DNA from 4 places in the Brevibacillus choshinensis genome. Region 1 is predicted to be linked to each of the others. Evidence: predicted binding sites of a transcription regulator. Region 1 holds the regulator's gene; each other region holds the start of a gene.

Region 1 (3,129 bases):
TCCGTATGGTAGCGCTCTAGCTCCAAAAGTGCCTGATAAGGGTCATTGCCTGGGATATGGAAGTAGTGAGCGAAGGCAGGCTCGGTTTTCATGCCGTTCGCTTTGAGCATTCGAATATCCCGATAAGCCTCTTCACCGCCGATCGAGAGCAATCGATCCTCGATAACCATATGGCGGTATGCATTTTGCTGTTCGACCGGGACAGATTGAGCGAACAATTCAAACCAGAAGTCATGTGCATAAAATCCGATGACGCTGGAATCCTTGCCAGATACGAGAATACGGCTCTCCTGATAGCCTTCCATGCTGCCATATGCTGCACGCACATCAGCATCAAAGCGATCCAGGTCATGACTCACGCAGATGATATCGAGATCACTATCCGGAACATCGATTTGCAGGGGGATTGTGCCGGCGAGAACGGGATCGTACGCACACAAGGATTCCATCAGCCGGATTTGCGAGATGGCATTCCAGGCAGCCTGTTGGCGAGCATTGCCGGATTGCAAATAAGCGAGATCACGCCAGTTTTTCATGTGGATGCCTCCATCGTGTTTTGGTCCCGAAGAATTGGGTAACGATCATAGAATAGGGGTGTGAAATGATTGTAGTCGGTTGTCAAACAGACTGCAACGAAAATGAGCTTGACTCGTATACCATAGGGAGAGGAGTGGGGGTAGTGGATATACTTTTATGGGTGATTGTGGTAGCTTTGTTTGTATTGAGTATCGCCGGAATCTTTCTGCCGGTATTACCTGATACGATCCTGCTATGGGGCGGCTTCCTGATCTATCACTTCTTTATTGCAGATCCGGGTGCGGGACTTCCGTCATCCTTTTGGTGGGGGATGATTGCGCTCAGTGTGCTCTTGTACGGAGCAGATCTCTTGACCAATATGTATTTTGTGAAAAAGTACGGGGGATCTAAGTGGTCTTCGTTTGCGGCGATCATCGGGATTTTGCTCGGGATCTTCTTGTTCCCGCCGTTCGGTATGATCATTCTTCCATTCGCTTTCGTCGTGTTGGTAGAACTCTTCATGCAAAAACAAACGATGGAAAAAGCCATCAAGGCAGGCTTTGGCTCATTGATCGGATTTTTGGGAAGTGCCGTCGTCAAAGTCGTGCTCCAGGTGACGATGATCATTTGGTTTTTCATCGCGGCATAGGCGCAAAAAAGGACAGCAGAGGCTGTCCTTTTTACTTGCAATCATTAGTGAATCAAGCGATAGACTCCGATGACTTTACCGAGAATCGAAACGGCGTCGAGGATGATCGGCTCCATCGTGGCGTTCTCCGGCTGGAGTCTGAAATGATTCTTCTCTTTAAAGAAGCGTTTGACAGTGGCTTCATCTTCTTCGGTCATCGCCACTACGATATCACCGTTATTCGCAACGTGCTGCTGACGGACAATGACGTAGTCGCCATCGAGAATTCCCGCGTCGATCATACTGTTACCGGATACGCGGAGCATGTACACCTTGTCCGACGTTACGATGTTTTCCGGCAATGGGAAATATTCCTCGACATCTTCAATGGCTGTGATCGGTTGACCTGCAGTGACTTTCCCGATGACGGGCACACGAACAACGGAATCTTCAAAATCATCTTGAAAGCGATCTTCCTCAGACAAGAGCTCAATGGCACGAGGTTTGGTAGGGTCGCGCCGAATGAGGCCTTTCTTTTCCAAGCGAGCTAAGTGTCCGTGTACAGTAGAGCTGGAGGCAAGTCCGACTGCTTCCCCGATTTCCCGTACGGAAGGTGGGTAGCCTTTATCGCGGACTTCTTTTCGGATGAAGTCGATGATGGCCTGCTGTCGATTCGAAAGTTTTGACATAAGAGACACCTCAGTTTTCTCGAACATGTTTTCCTATATTATACCATGGGATCTTGCGTTCGACAAACATAAGTTCGGATCTTTTTTGTTGACATGAACATACGTTCCCATATATGATGGTAACAAGAGAACAGAACGTACGTTTGTAGGAGGAGATATTGATGTCTGTATTGACTGTACATAATCGCTTTGAAAAGAAGGTAGTTCGACGCACTCGTTTCGGCATTACCCGAGGACAGGCTCTATTGTTTCTGATTAGTTTTTCTCTCTTTTTTTATTTGTTGACCGAACTGGTGTTTGCTTCTGGTGTAGAGGTGGCTCCGCCGGTAAAGGAAATCACAGTGCGTGCCGGAGATAGCTTGTGGAAGCTGGCTGTTCGCTATCAAGAGGAAGCGAAGATGGACGTGAATGAGCTTGTAGCGGCGATCAAAGAAATAAACGACATGGAAGGTGTCATGATTTACCCTGGCCAGACCTTGAGAATACCGCTTCCGGAATAACTTCCCATTCACTGACGCCCGACCTGCTTGCACCGCCCTTGGGATATGGTATAATGGAGCGGCATTACTTACAGGTGGGGAGGAACCAGTAGTGGTATCTGACGCAGAAATCAAGCGCATTAATGAACTGGTGAAAAAGTCAAAAGAGGTCGGATTGTCCGAGGAAGAAAAGCTCGAGCAAAAAGCACTTCGTCAAAAGTATATCGATGCTGTAAAGCTTTCTTTGAGAGCAAACCTGGATTCCATCCGTTACGTGGAAGACCTTGAAGAAAATGGTCGGAAACAGTAAGATAACAGATATTGATAACAAAGACATCCTTGCTGCAAGCTAGGGTGTCTTTTTGTTCCGAACCGAGCATGGGAGGGAAAGCATAATGATTCCATGGATTGCGGTGGCAGCAGGAGGAGCACTCGGATCCATGATGCGCTATGGTCTTTCATTGATAGCGAATCAGCCGGGGTGGCCGATCGGAACATGGCTCGCGAACGTCGTGGGTTCATTTCTGATTGGTTTGCTGTCTGTATGGGGAAAAGAACGGGGAATGTTGTCACCGGAAGTGTATCTATTGTTTGCCACAGGGGTAATGGGGGGATTTACGACATTCTCCACCTTTTCTCTGGAGGTCATTTCTTTTTGGGGAGATGGCCAGATTGTTCGAGGGTTGTTGTATGCGCTTCTGAGCGTGACGGTTGGTTTGCTTTCGTGTGCGGCAGGTATTTGGCTGGCACGACAATGGACATAGCAATGCGAAATGAACGGACTGAGAGGGGGGACGGGTATGAGTACCCAACACCG
Region 2 (3,129 bases), 2.4 Mb from region 1:
GGCTATTTCCGTCCCGAACAAGGAGTAACCCGAGCGGAGATGGCATCTGTTGCTTATAAGGTAAAAGGACTAGAGCCTGCGAAGCTTGAAAACACATTCTCTGATACGCAGGGGCATTGGGCGTCGAATATTATCGAGGCTGTACAAAAGGCTGGTCTAATGCGCGGCTATGAGGATGGAACATTCCGGCCGAACCAGCGTTTGACACGAGCCGAGGCCATCACGATTTTGAATCGTCTGTTTGCCCGTCCGGCACTCTCCATCATGCAGGGGACCCACTGGTCGGATGTAGCACAATCTCATTGGGCAGCAGGCGATATTGAATCGGCCTCTCGTGACCTTCGTCTTTACCAAGATGGGCGAATCGAGTTTGCCGATCTTCACGAATAGGCAAGGCGTACCATGAATAAAACGAGCCCCCTCTTTTACAGGAGCTCGTTTTTTTTGTTTGTTGTCCAGAATCGCGCACACATATTTCCAGCTCACTCTATGCCGTATTAAGCGGGAGCCACTCAATCAGTCAGCTTGCTTCAAAAGACAAGCCCCTACCATCCGGAACTACGATGCAAAGAATTCTCCAGGCGCTCTGGAAGAAAGATAGAACTTGAAGCAGGAAGACTTTGTCCAATGTGATCTGAATTAGGAAAGAGACACCTCCGAATCTTGGAAAGTGCTCCTGTTGCCCCCCATTTGCCCCCATCAAATTGATAATCAGTGAAGGGAAATAAAATGGACCATTTTAAAAACCGCAAAAATCACGGATTCTTGAATAGAACGATACGGCGTGAAATCAAAAATTAATCAAGGTGGAACTGGATGATCACTGCTTTATCATGCAGAAGAAGTTCTGAGCTTTGACGACGGCGATCGCGTCCAAAAGCTCTACGGCCTACCAGAGCGATGGGTACCATATAGGTCCCAGAGAAGGAAACAAACCAATACTCAACTAAACGTGGGGTGTTTTTTATTGCATGTTCTCTTTCTGTTCGCATATACTACAAACGTGTGTTCCTGTTTTTGGCGGTGGTTCAATTGTTATCAGATATTGAAAGAAAAGACCTTCGGGTTATCGCCAACTACTCAGCTGGGCGACGTAGGACCCCAACGGTTGACGAATTGTGCATCAAGACTGGACGCAACAAGGGCGGTATCATGACTGTGCTTGAGGTTCTTGCGAAAGAGGAGTATATCGAGTGGCAAAGATCCAATACGGATCAGATCACAGTGTTAGAAGCCTGGGAACGAAAGGGGAACAACGGATGGCCAGCAAGGTAGAAAACGTCTTTGCAGCAAGTCGTTTCGTACTGCCTGAGCAACGCGAGCTGTACCTGCAGATAAAAGAAGATGAAAAGTATGTGGAGCGGCCGTCGATCGACGAAGATGAGTTCAGCGAAATGTGTTTCCGTATTTACGAAAGTACACAGTATGACTACGCAGTGACAGTCAAGTGGTTAGTACCGAGCAAGTGAAGCCTGGGAATAATCGAGGAGGCGTGGGGAGTCGTTCGGGAAATAGATGCGGCGCGCAAACGGTTCAAACTCGTGAGCGATTGGGATTCGCAATGGATTAACGTCAAGGATATCATGAGTGTGTCGAAATAGATAAAGAGATGGCTTAACCATCTCTTTATCTATATGTTATTTATCTTTTAATTTTATTGACATTCAGCCAGCTTCCTGTCCAATTCCAGGTTGGGTTATCTTGATTAAATTCATTGTATGGAAGAGCATCTTCACCTTCGGCTGGGTTGTTATATATTACATACTGTACATCCACGCCACCAATTTTTTTTGTGTAATAACCATTGATGATATAAGTGTGCCCAAAACCATCTTTCTTTTTTTCTTTAAAGGCAACAATAGGATATCCTTTATCGATTGATGCTTTTATTTGATTCCATGAAGCGGCAGAGTTTAGATTATCTCCATATATGCCCTTTTCATTAAGTTTACTTTTGAATTTGAATGCAGGAATGGTTACGTTATCTGTATGGCCATTTACAAACATAGCATACTCATCTTTAGTCATTTTGATTCCATAATAATCCAATAGCATGACGGAAACTGCATTCCAGCACCAGAGGGACTTACCTTGATATACCCAGTTAATTTTTATCTGTGGTGTTGGGTATTCCGGATCTGATCCGTAACTTGCGAATGCGGAACTTGGTACTAGTAAAAATACTACAGTCATAAGTAAAGCAATTAAACTCTTGAATCTTACCGAAATTGACATTATTAAAGCTCCTCTCATTTTGGTATATTTTTGCAACAAAGCAAATTATACTAAATTAGGTAAATTATTTCAAACATTTATATTAGAAAAATTTTCCTTAATCTATTTGTAAGTAAAATGTTTTCATGGATTTTTATATCGGTGTAAGACTGATACTCAATTCAATAAGGAGGGGCGGCATTGGCAAAGTCAAATATACCTAAACGGCCAACTCGGGATGAGTTTGAACTAGAGGAACTTGGCAATCAACTGGTGGAAGCAAAAGAAGATAAGGACGTTCGAGTTCTAACAGTTTGGGGAGAAGCTGAGAAGGTACGTGGGCGGATCACAGTACTTGATTCAAGGACAAGATTAGTCCATGTTGAAGATAATTGTTCTATAAGGAAAATCCCTTTCTTGGACATTATGAGGGTTAGTTATGCTTAGAAAGATATGAATCTTGTGGTGTGAGTATGATGAATTGTGGAAGGAACAACGTTGGTTGTGAGAGTCGAATTTCTTTCGGACGAGGTACAGGAAAACATAATTCGAATAGCCGAAGAAGCATGTTCATCTATTGAACCGGAGAATCTTTTTAGATATTACGATGAAGAAAACGATGTGGTTTACTGTGCCTCAGGAAGTGATGAGGGTTTCTGCGTTTCGGTAAGTGATTATCGACCTGAACTAAACGCTAGTGCCTTGGATATTCTAACGAATCGATTCGGTGAACCGCACTCGCTCAACGTGAAGGAGAGTTCGCTTGATCCAGGATTAAATATCTTTTATATGACATGGAATAGGCTAATTCAATAGGGACGTACATTTCACGCAGCTCATGAAGTCAGCTATGTAAAGATTAGAGTATGTAATTGTACTCCAAGTGAAACCATAAGGCGTAAATATTCTTGGAGG
Region 3 (3,129 bases), 3.1 Mb from region 1:
AAGCCGCTCTCACGGGCAAAGAAGGAAGGGAATTCGGAGGTGCGGTAGCCTACGACTGGCACACCTTGTGTCTCCAGGTACTCCAGTGTACGGCCGATGTCCAGGATGGACTTGGCGCCTGCGCAAACGACTGCAACGTTTGTTTGGGCCAGCTCCGTCAGGTCAGCAGAAACGTCCCATGTAATTTCTCCTTCACGGTGCACCCCGCCGATCCCGCCTGTCGCAAACATATGAATGCCAGCCAGTTCAGCTGCGATCATCGTAGCTGCCACCGTCGTCGCACCGATTTTACCGCTCGCGAGGATGTAAGGGAAGTCGCGGCGGCTTACTTTTTCTACGGACTTGTTGGTCGCAAACTCTTCCAGCTCGCTCTCCGTCAGGCCGATCTTGATTTTTCCGTTCATGATCCCGATCGTGGCTGGAACGGCCCCGTTGTCACGGATGATTTGCTCCACTTCTTTCGCCATCTCGATGTTTTGCGGATATGGCATCCCGTGCGAAATGATCGTCGTCTCCAGAGCCACTACCGGCAGATTGTTTTCCAGGGCGTGACGTACTTCCTCTGTGAAGGTCATATATTGTTTCATTGCTTATCGCTCCTTTTCGAATTGATCTACGGTCATCTCGAGCTGTTCCGGTTTCAGCATTGGGGATACGGACTGCTCTGTCTTCAAGGTCAGGGCAGAAGCAGCCAGCCCCAATTGGCAGGCTCGTTCAAAGGACTCGCCACCCACATACCCGTACAGTAATCCCGATGCAAAGGCATCTCCCGCACCAGTCACATCCACGACCTCCGTAGGGTACGGAGTGAAATGCTTGGATACATCCTCTGACTGATAATAAACGCCTTGTTCTCCCATGGTCACGATGACGTGCTTCACGCCGCGCTCCCTGATTTTGCGGCAAGCCTCGGCGCACTCCTCGATGCTGGAGATGCTCATTCCTGCCAATAACTCAGCCTCTTCCCGATTGGGCAAAATGGCTTCGACTCCGTCCAATCGCTGTGGCAGCTTTTTGGCTTTGGCAGAAGAGACCGGGTCCACAAAGAGCGGAATGTTCTCTTCCCGGCAGCGCTCGATGATATAAGCCAAGCAATCGGCCGGTACGTTTGTATCGAGGAATATTGCTTGGGCCGCCGCGATATGAGACCACTTGTCTGCATACATTTCCGGTGTCAGCGCATCATAAATATCCATGTTCGCCAGCGAGACAACCATCTCCCCGTCGATGTCCAGCAGAGCCGTATAGGTGCCTGTCCGCTGGGTTGGCAAGCGCCATACCTGGCTGATGTCGACACCGTGCTTGCGCGTCTCTTGCAGGATCCATTCCCCTTCTTTATCTTCACCTATGCTGGTAAAAAGAGAGGTTTTGCAGCCCAGCCTGCCCAAATTCTCGGCAATGTTCCGCGCCACCCCTCCGCATGATTCCATAATCGTGACGGGATTGGAGGAATGCAGCCGCACTTGCTGTTTCCCGCGCGCTTTGCGGTCCAGATTGGCTCCGCCGATGCACGCGATCGAGCCCTCTTCTCGCAGGACATACGCACGTCCCTTGATCTCTCCCCGCTTGGTCAGCTGAGCGATGTAGCCTGCGACAGCGGAACGGGAGATTCCCATCAAGTCTGCCAGCTCCTGCTGGCTGATAAAAGGATTGTGGCGGATATGCTGTAAAATCTGCATTTCTTTGTCCACGGTCATCCTCCTTTCTTCCTAAATAGCATTCACAGCTTCGTTTACAAACAAAAGTCTATCACACAAACAAAAGTTTTGCAAACCGACTTCAATTAGAAAATTTATCTGCGCCAAGCCTTTTGCGGATGCACTTATACTGGATAAGAATCTTATCATTCTCTTATCAGTACAAAAAAAGCTGCCGATTTTCGACAGCCTTTTTGCACCTCCTATCGCTACGAGCACTTCCTTTACACAGTCAGACTGCCGTCGACAGCAACGACGGAACCCGTCATGAAGCTCGCTTTTTCAGAAGCCAGGAATAGGACAACCTCTGCGATCTCATTTGGCTGACCGTGCCGTCCCATTCGCATAGGCGAAAGCTCTTCCGGCACGTATCCACCGTTTGCAAACGTATCGGCCACGCTCTTGAAGATCGCAGTCTCAATCCCGCCGGGGCACACAGCATTGATCCGAATCCCCTTTTTCGCGTACTCGATTGCGGCTCCCTTCGTCAGACCAATCACCGCATGCTTGCTGGCAGAGTAGACCGCGATGCTGTGCTCAGGGCGTATACCGGCCGAGGAAGCTGTATTGACGATGGCTCCCTTTCCTTGCTGCTCCATGATCGGGAGGACATATTTCATTCCCAGAAAAATGCCTTTCAAATTAATGGACATGATCCGTTCGTACTCCTCGATAGACACTTCGGTAAACGGAGCGAACTTTTGAATGATCCCTGCATTGTTGAACAAGACATCAATACGCCCGTACTCATCCATGGCCTGCTTCACATAGTTTTCCACATTGGCTGGGTTCGAGACATCTGCTTTCACGAAAATGCCTACTCCCCCATTGCTTTGAATTTGCTGCAGGGTTTCCTTGCCTGATTCCTCATTGAAATCTACAAGCACCACTCGATATCCGTTTTCCGCAAGCTTGATGCTGGTCGCCCTGCCAATTCCGCTTGCTGCTCCTGTTACTACCGCTACCTGTGTATGAGACATATTGATTCTCTCCCTTTGTTCCTGTTTTTTTTGATGATGCCTTCGGACTGCCTGCTGCTTGAGTGATACTTCGGCTACCCTCACCTCCTTTTGAGAACGCAAAAAAGACGCCGTAAGAATACCGGCGTCTTCTATAAATAATCGCATCACGATATAGCAATCCACATGAAGTCAGCTTGCAGTAAAGTGTGAGCTATCGAGGGGCAAAAGCATCCGGTACCTGTTTTCGTATGAAATTGGCATGCCAAAAAAAGGGCAGACTGATCCCGTTGCACGCAAATCCCCAAGCAGTCTGGGTGCTTTTACCAACGCCTCGACCATCGCGAAAACAGTGTCCATCATCACTTTTCCCTCCCTTCGTCCTCAGACCAAAATTACTTAACCCTTTTAACAATAATTCATTCCTTGCAAAAGTTCAACCGTTTCTATGGAAATGTATGCACCTGAAGATG
Region 4 (3,129 bases), 290 kb from region 1:
TCCTTATTTTGTTTCGCGTGCACTGGACAGGGAAAACAGATTCTTGCTCGCATACCGCTATCGGGAATTTTGTGAGTGCGATGCGCCCCACATCCCGCTGTATGCCATTTACGATGTGAATCAAAAGGAGCTGACCCGCTATCCCGTACCGCTGACCGTCAACTACCGGGGAAACGGTGATTTTGTCGCGGATCGACGCGGCTTCTTCTACGCCAAGCCTGAAGGGGAGGGGCAAGTGCCGGAAAGCGAATGGGCGACTCCCGTCAACGTGAAGGGCTTCGTGCACGGAGCGAGCTTCAGTCATAATCGTCGGTACGTGCTGATGGCAGTGGGTGCTGCCGAGCAGAAAGACGATCTCGATCTCGTCATTCGCGATCTCGAAACGGGAGGAGAGCAGCGACTTCCTGGAGCAGTGAAAGGTACGATCCCGACGAGCGAGGCGGACGGTTCGATCCTGCCTGTGACCTTCGACGATGCCGGGCGCTACGCGACGTTCATCATGCGGGAGAACGCGGACAGCCTCACCGAGGTTCGCCAGCGCTACGATTGGAAAACCGAGAAAGTGATCAGCTGGAATCCCCCTGTTGCCCAAGATGTATGGTCAGGCTATTCCCAGTCCGATGACGGGAAGTACCAGATGTACTATAATGGCGGACTCTACCAGGGCGCTAAGCTGATCACCGAATTGGAGCGCTCGGGAATGTGGGTGCCGGGGACGCACCTGCTGGTGTATGCCAAGTGGGAGGATGGGAAGGAGGGCAAGCCGTCCACAGAGTCGCTTCGCCTTTATGACGCCGACCAGCGCCGGGAGCGGGTGATTCTGGAAGGATTGCCCCATGATGTTGGGGTGATCGGGGCGAGCAGCGATGGCAAATGGCTGCTCGTGCAAAGTGAGCAGGATCTGACGGATTAGCTGCCTGTGTACTCGCGTCTGAGCATGGACAGGACGATCAATGATTCGTACTCATCGCCTGTCCGCAGGCCTTCGCGAAGCGTGCCCTCCATGCAAAAGCCCTCGGACAGGTACAGCTGCAGGGCGCACTTTTTCGTCTCTTTGACATCCAGCCATAGGCGGTGGGCGTTCCGATCTGCGAACGCCCACTTTTTGACTTGTCGCAAGATGGTGAGACCGTCTAGCATTTGCAGACCATCAGCAGGTTGCCGTCTGGGTCGCGGAACGTAAACCAGTGCCCGCTTTCGATGGGGCTCACGAGCGTAACGCCCATCTCTTGCAGGTAGCGGTAAGCTGCCTCGATGTCCTGCGTGTTGAAATGAAACAGCGGAGCGTCACTGGGTGAGCTTTTTGGGAAAATTTTGCTGTCCAGGATGAGCGTGGGGCCCTTTTGCATCGGAATGCAGTAGAGATGGCCGAACAAGATGTCTTGATCAGCAGGTATGCCGAGCAGCCGGCAATACCAGTCGCGGGCTTCTTCGATGTGCCGAACAGGCACGAATACTGCGCCAATTTCTGTCTGCAGAGGGGAGGATTCCATGGAACTCACCTTCTTTTCTAGAGGTCGCCACACAGCGCACCTGCTTTTTTGTACAGGATTCTGCCATGTGCTTGGAATCCCTGCTTTCTTGGAGAAAAAATTACCAGCACATTTTTAGAGGGAAGGGGTATAAAAGCGAACGTTTGTTTGCTATACTAAGAACAAAAGGATTTGCGAACGCTTGTTCTGCAAATAGGGATTATCACATTCAGTTTTCTAATTACTAAGGGGATGGCAATATGGCCAATGCGAACAAACGGATCGTTTTTTTGGTCGATATGCAGAGTTTTTATGCCAGTATCGAGAAAGCGGCCAACCCACAGCTGCGGAATCAACCAATCGTCGTGGCGGGAGACCCGGAGCGGCGCAGCGGGGTGGTCCTGGCGGCATGCCCGATTGCCAAATCGTACGGCGTGGTTACGGCGGAGGCACTGTGGCAGGCTCAGCAAAAGTGCCGCAACCTCGTGGTGGTTCGTCCGCGGATGGAGATGTACATCCGCATCTCGATGCAGATTACCCAAATTTTTGAGGCGTTCACGGATAAGGTGGAGCCGTACTCGATTGACGAACAGTTTCTCGATGTGACGGGCAGTGTCCACCTGTTTGGAGGGGATCCCCTGCAGATGGCAGCGCAAATCCGGCGGCGCGTCTGGCTGGAGACCGGGATCAACTGCCGGGTGGGAATCGGAGAGAATAAAGTGCTGGCCAAAATGGCTTGTGACAACTTTGCCAAGAAGCGGGAGGAAGGCGTTTTTTGGCTCAAGCGGGAGGAGCTGGCTGAGACCCTCTGGAAACTGCCGATTGAAAAGCTGTTTGGCGTAGGGTCTCGGATGAAGCGTCACTTTCACCGCATGGGGGTCTATCAGATCAGGCAGCTGGCGGAGCTGGCACCGAATGTGCTCACCCGCCGCTTTGGAGTGAATGGCGAGGTGCTGTGGCGCACCGCCCGGGGCCTGGATGACTCGCCGGTCTCGCTGAATACGTACGATACCCAAAAAGGGATCGGTCACCACATGACGCTCCCCCGGGATTACCACACGGGCGCCGAAATCAAGGTCGTGCTGCTGGAGCTGTGTGAAGAGGTGTGCCGGCGGGCGCGGAGCAAGGAGCTGATGGGTTCTGTACTTTCTGTCGGCTGCCGCGGAGCCGATTTCGATGTGATGACAGGCTTTGGGCGGCAGATGAAGCTGGAGGAGCAGACGAATGATGCCATGACGCTGTATGAAGCGGCCTGCTGCCTTTTTGACCGGCATTGGCAGGAGACCCCCGTGCGCAGCATCGGCGTCACGCTGGGACAGCTGGTGCCCGACAATGTCCTGCAGCTCAATCTGTTCACGGATCATCACAAGCGCCGTTCGCTCGCCCATGCGATGGATGACATCCGCACCCGCTACGGTCAGGATGCCATCCTGCGGGCAGCTTCTCTGCTCGGAGCAGGTCAGGCGAAAGAGCGAGCCCGCAAGATCGGGGGGCATTACAAGTGACCGAGCAGCAGGTGGGATCGCCAGAAGGAGAGCAGGAGATGATGCGCCTGTACATTTTGCATGGCATCTTGTTTCGGGCCGTCATGGTGGATCTGGGGCAGGTGCGGATCGTACCGCTGAAGCTGTCCTATCAGGCGGTTTTTGATTGGCTG

Evidence for each region. The regulator LexA, encoded in region 1, represses DNA repair genes until DNA is damaged. The targets are predictions, from matches to a motif close to CGAACATATGTTCG.
Region 2: the regulator LexA is predicted to act here: its motif matches at 999-1,012, upstream of JNE38_RS31055 (YolD-like family protein).
Region 3: the regulator LexA is predicted to act here: its motif matches at 1,755-1,768, upstream of JNE38_RS02165 (carbohydrate kinase).
Region 4: the regulator LexA is predicted to act here: its motif matches at 1,630-1,643, upstream of JNE38_RS18755 (DNA polymerase IV).

Annotation. Positions count from the first base shown of each region.
Region 1 is NZ_CP069127.1:3,429,587-3,432,715, reverse strand. Features, by position in the region: gene JNE38_RS17315 (DUF4269 domain-containing protein) at 1-536, opposite strand, end outside; gene JNE38_RS17310 (DUF456 domain-containing protein) at 680-1,165, shown strand; gene lexA (transcriptional repressor LexA) at 1,210-1,833, opposite strand; gene yneA (cell division suppressor protein YneA) at 1,995-2,333, shown strand; gene JNE38_RS17295 (DUF896 domain-containing protein) at 2,425-2,622, shown strand; gene crcB (fluoride efflux transporter CrcB) at 2,708-3,076, shown strand; gene JNE38_RS17285 (HelD family protein) at 3,113-3,129, shown strand, end outside.
Region 2 is NZ_CP069127.1:1,026,143-1,029,271, forward strand. Features, by position in the region: gene JNE38_RS05555 (S-layer homology domain-containing protein) at 1-390, shown strand, start outside; gene JNE38_RS31055 (YolD-like family protein) at 1,194-1,469, shown strand; gene JNE38_RS05565 (C39 family peptidase) at 1,642-2,235, opposite strand; gene JNE38_RS05570 (YolD-like family protein) at 2,416-2,661, shown strand.
Region 3 is NZ_CP069127.1:377,440-380,568, reverse strand. Features, by position in the region: gene JNE38_RS02170 (pseudouridine-5'-phosphate glycosidase) at 1-587, opposite strand, end outside; gene JNE38_RS02165 (carbohydrate kinase) at 591-1,691, opposite strand; gene JNE38_RS02160 (SDR family NAD(P)-dependent oxidoreductase) at 1,922-2,677, opposite strand.
Region 4 is NZ_CP069127.1:3,721,742-3,724,870, reverse strand. Features, by position in the region: gene JNE38_RS18770 (hypothetical protein) at 1-913, shown strand, start outside; gene JNE38_RS18765 (GNAT family N-acetyltransferase) at 910-1,140, opposite strand; gene JNE38_RS18760 (VOC family protein) at 1,134-1,493, opposite strand; gene JNE38_RS18755 (DNA polymerase IV) at 1,733-2,977, shown strand; gene JNE38_RS18750 (YhjD family protein) at 2,974-3,129, shown strand, end outside.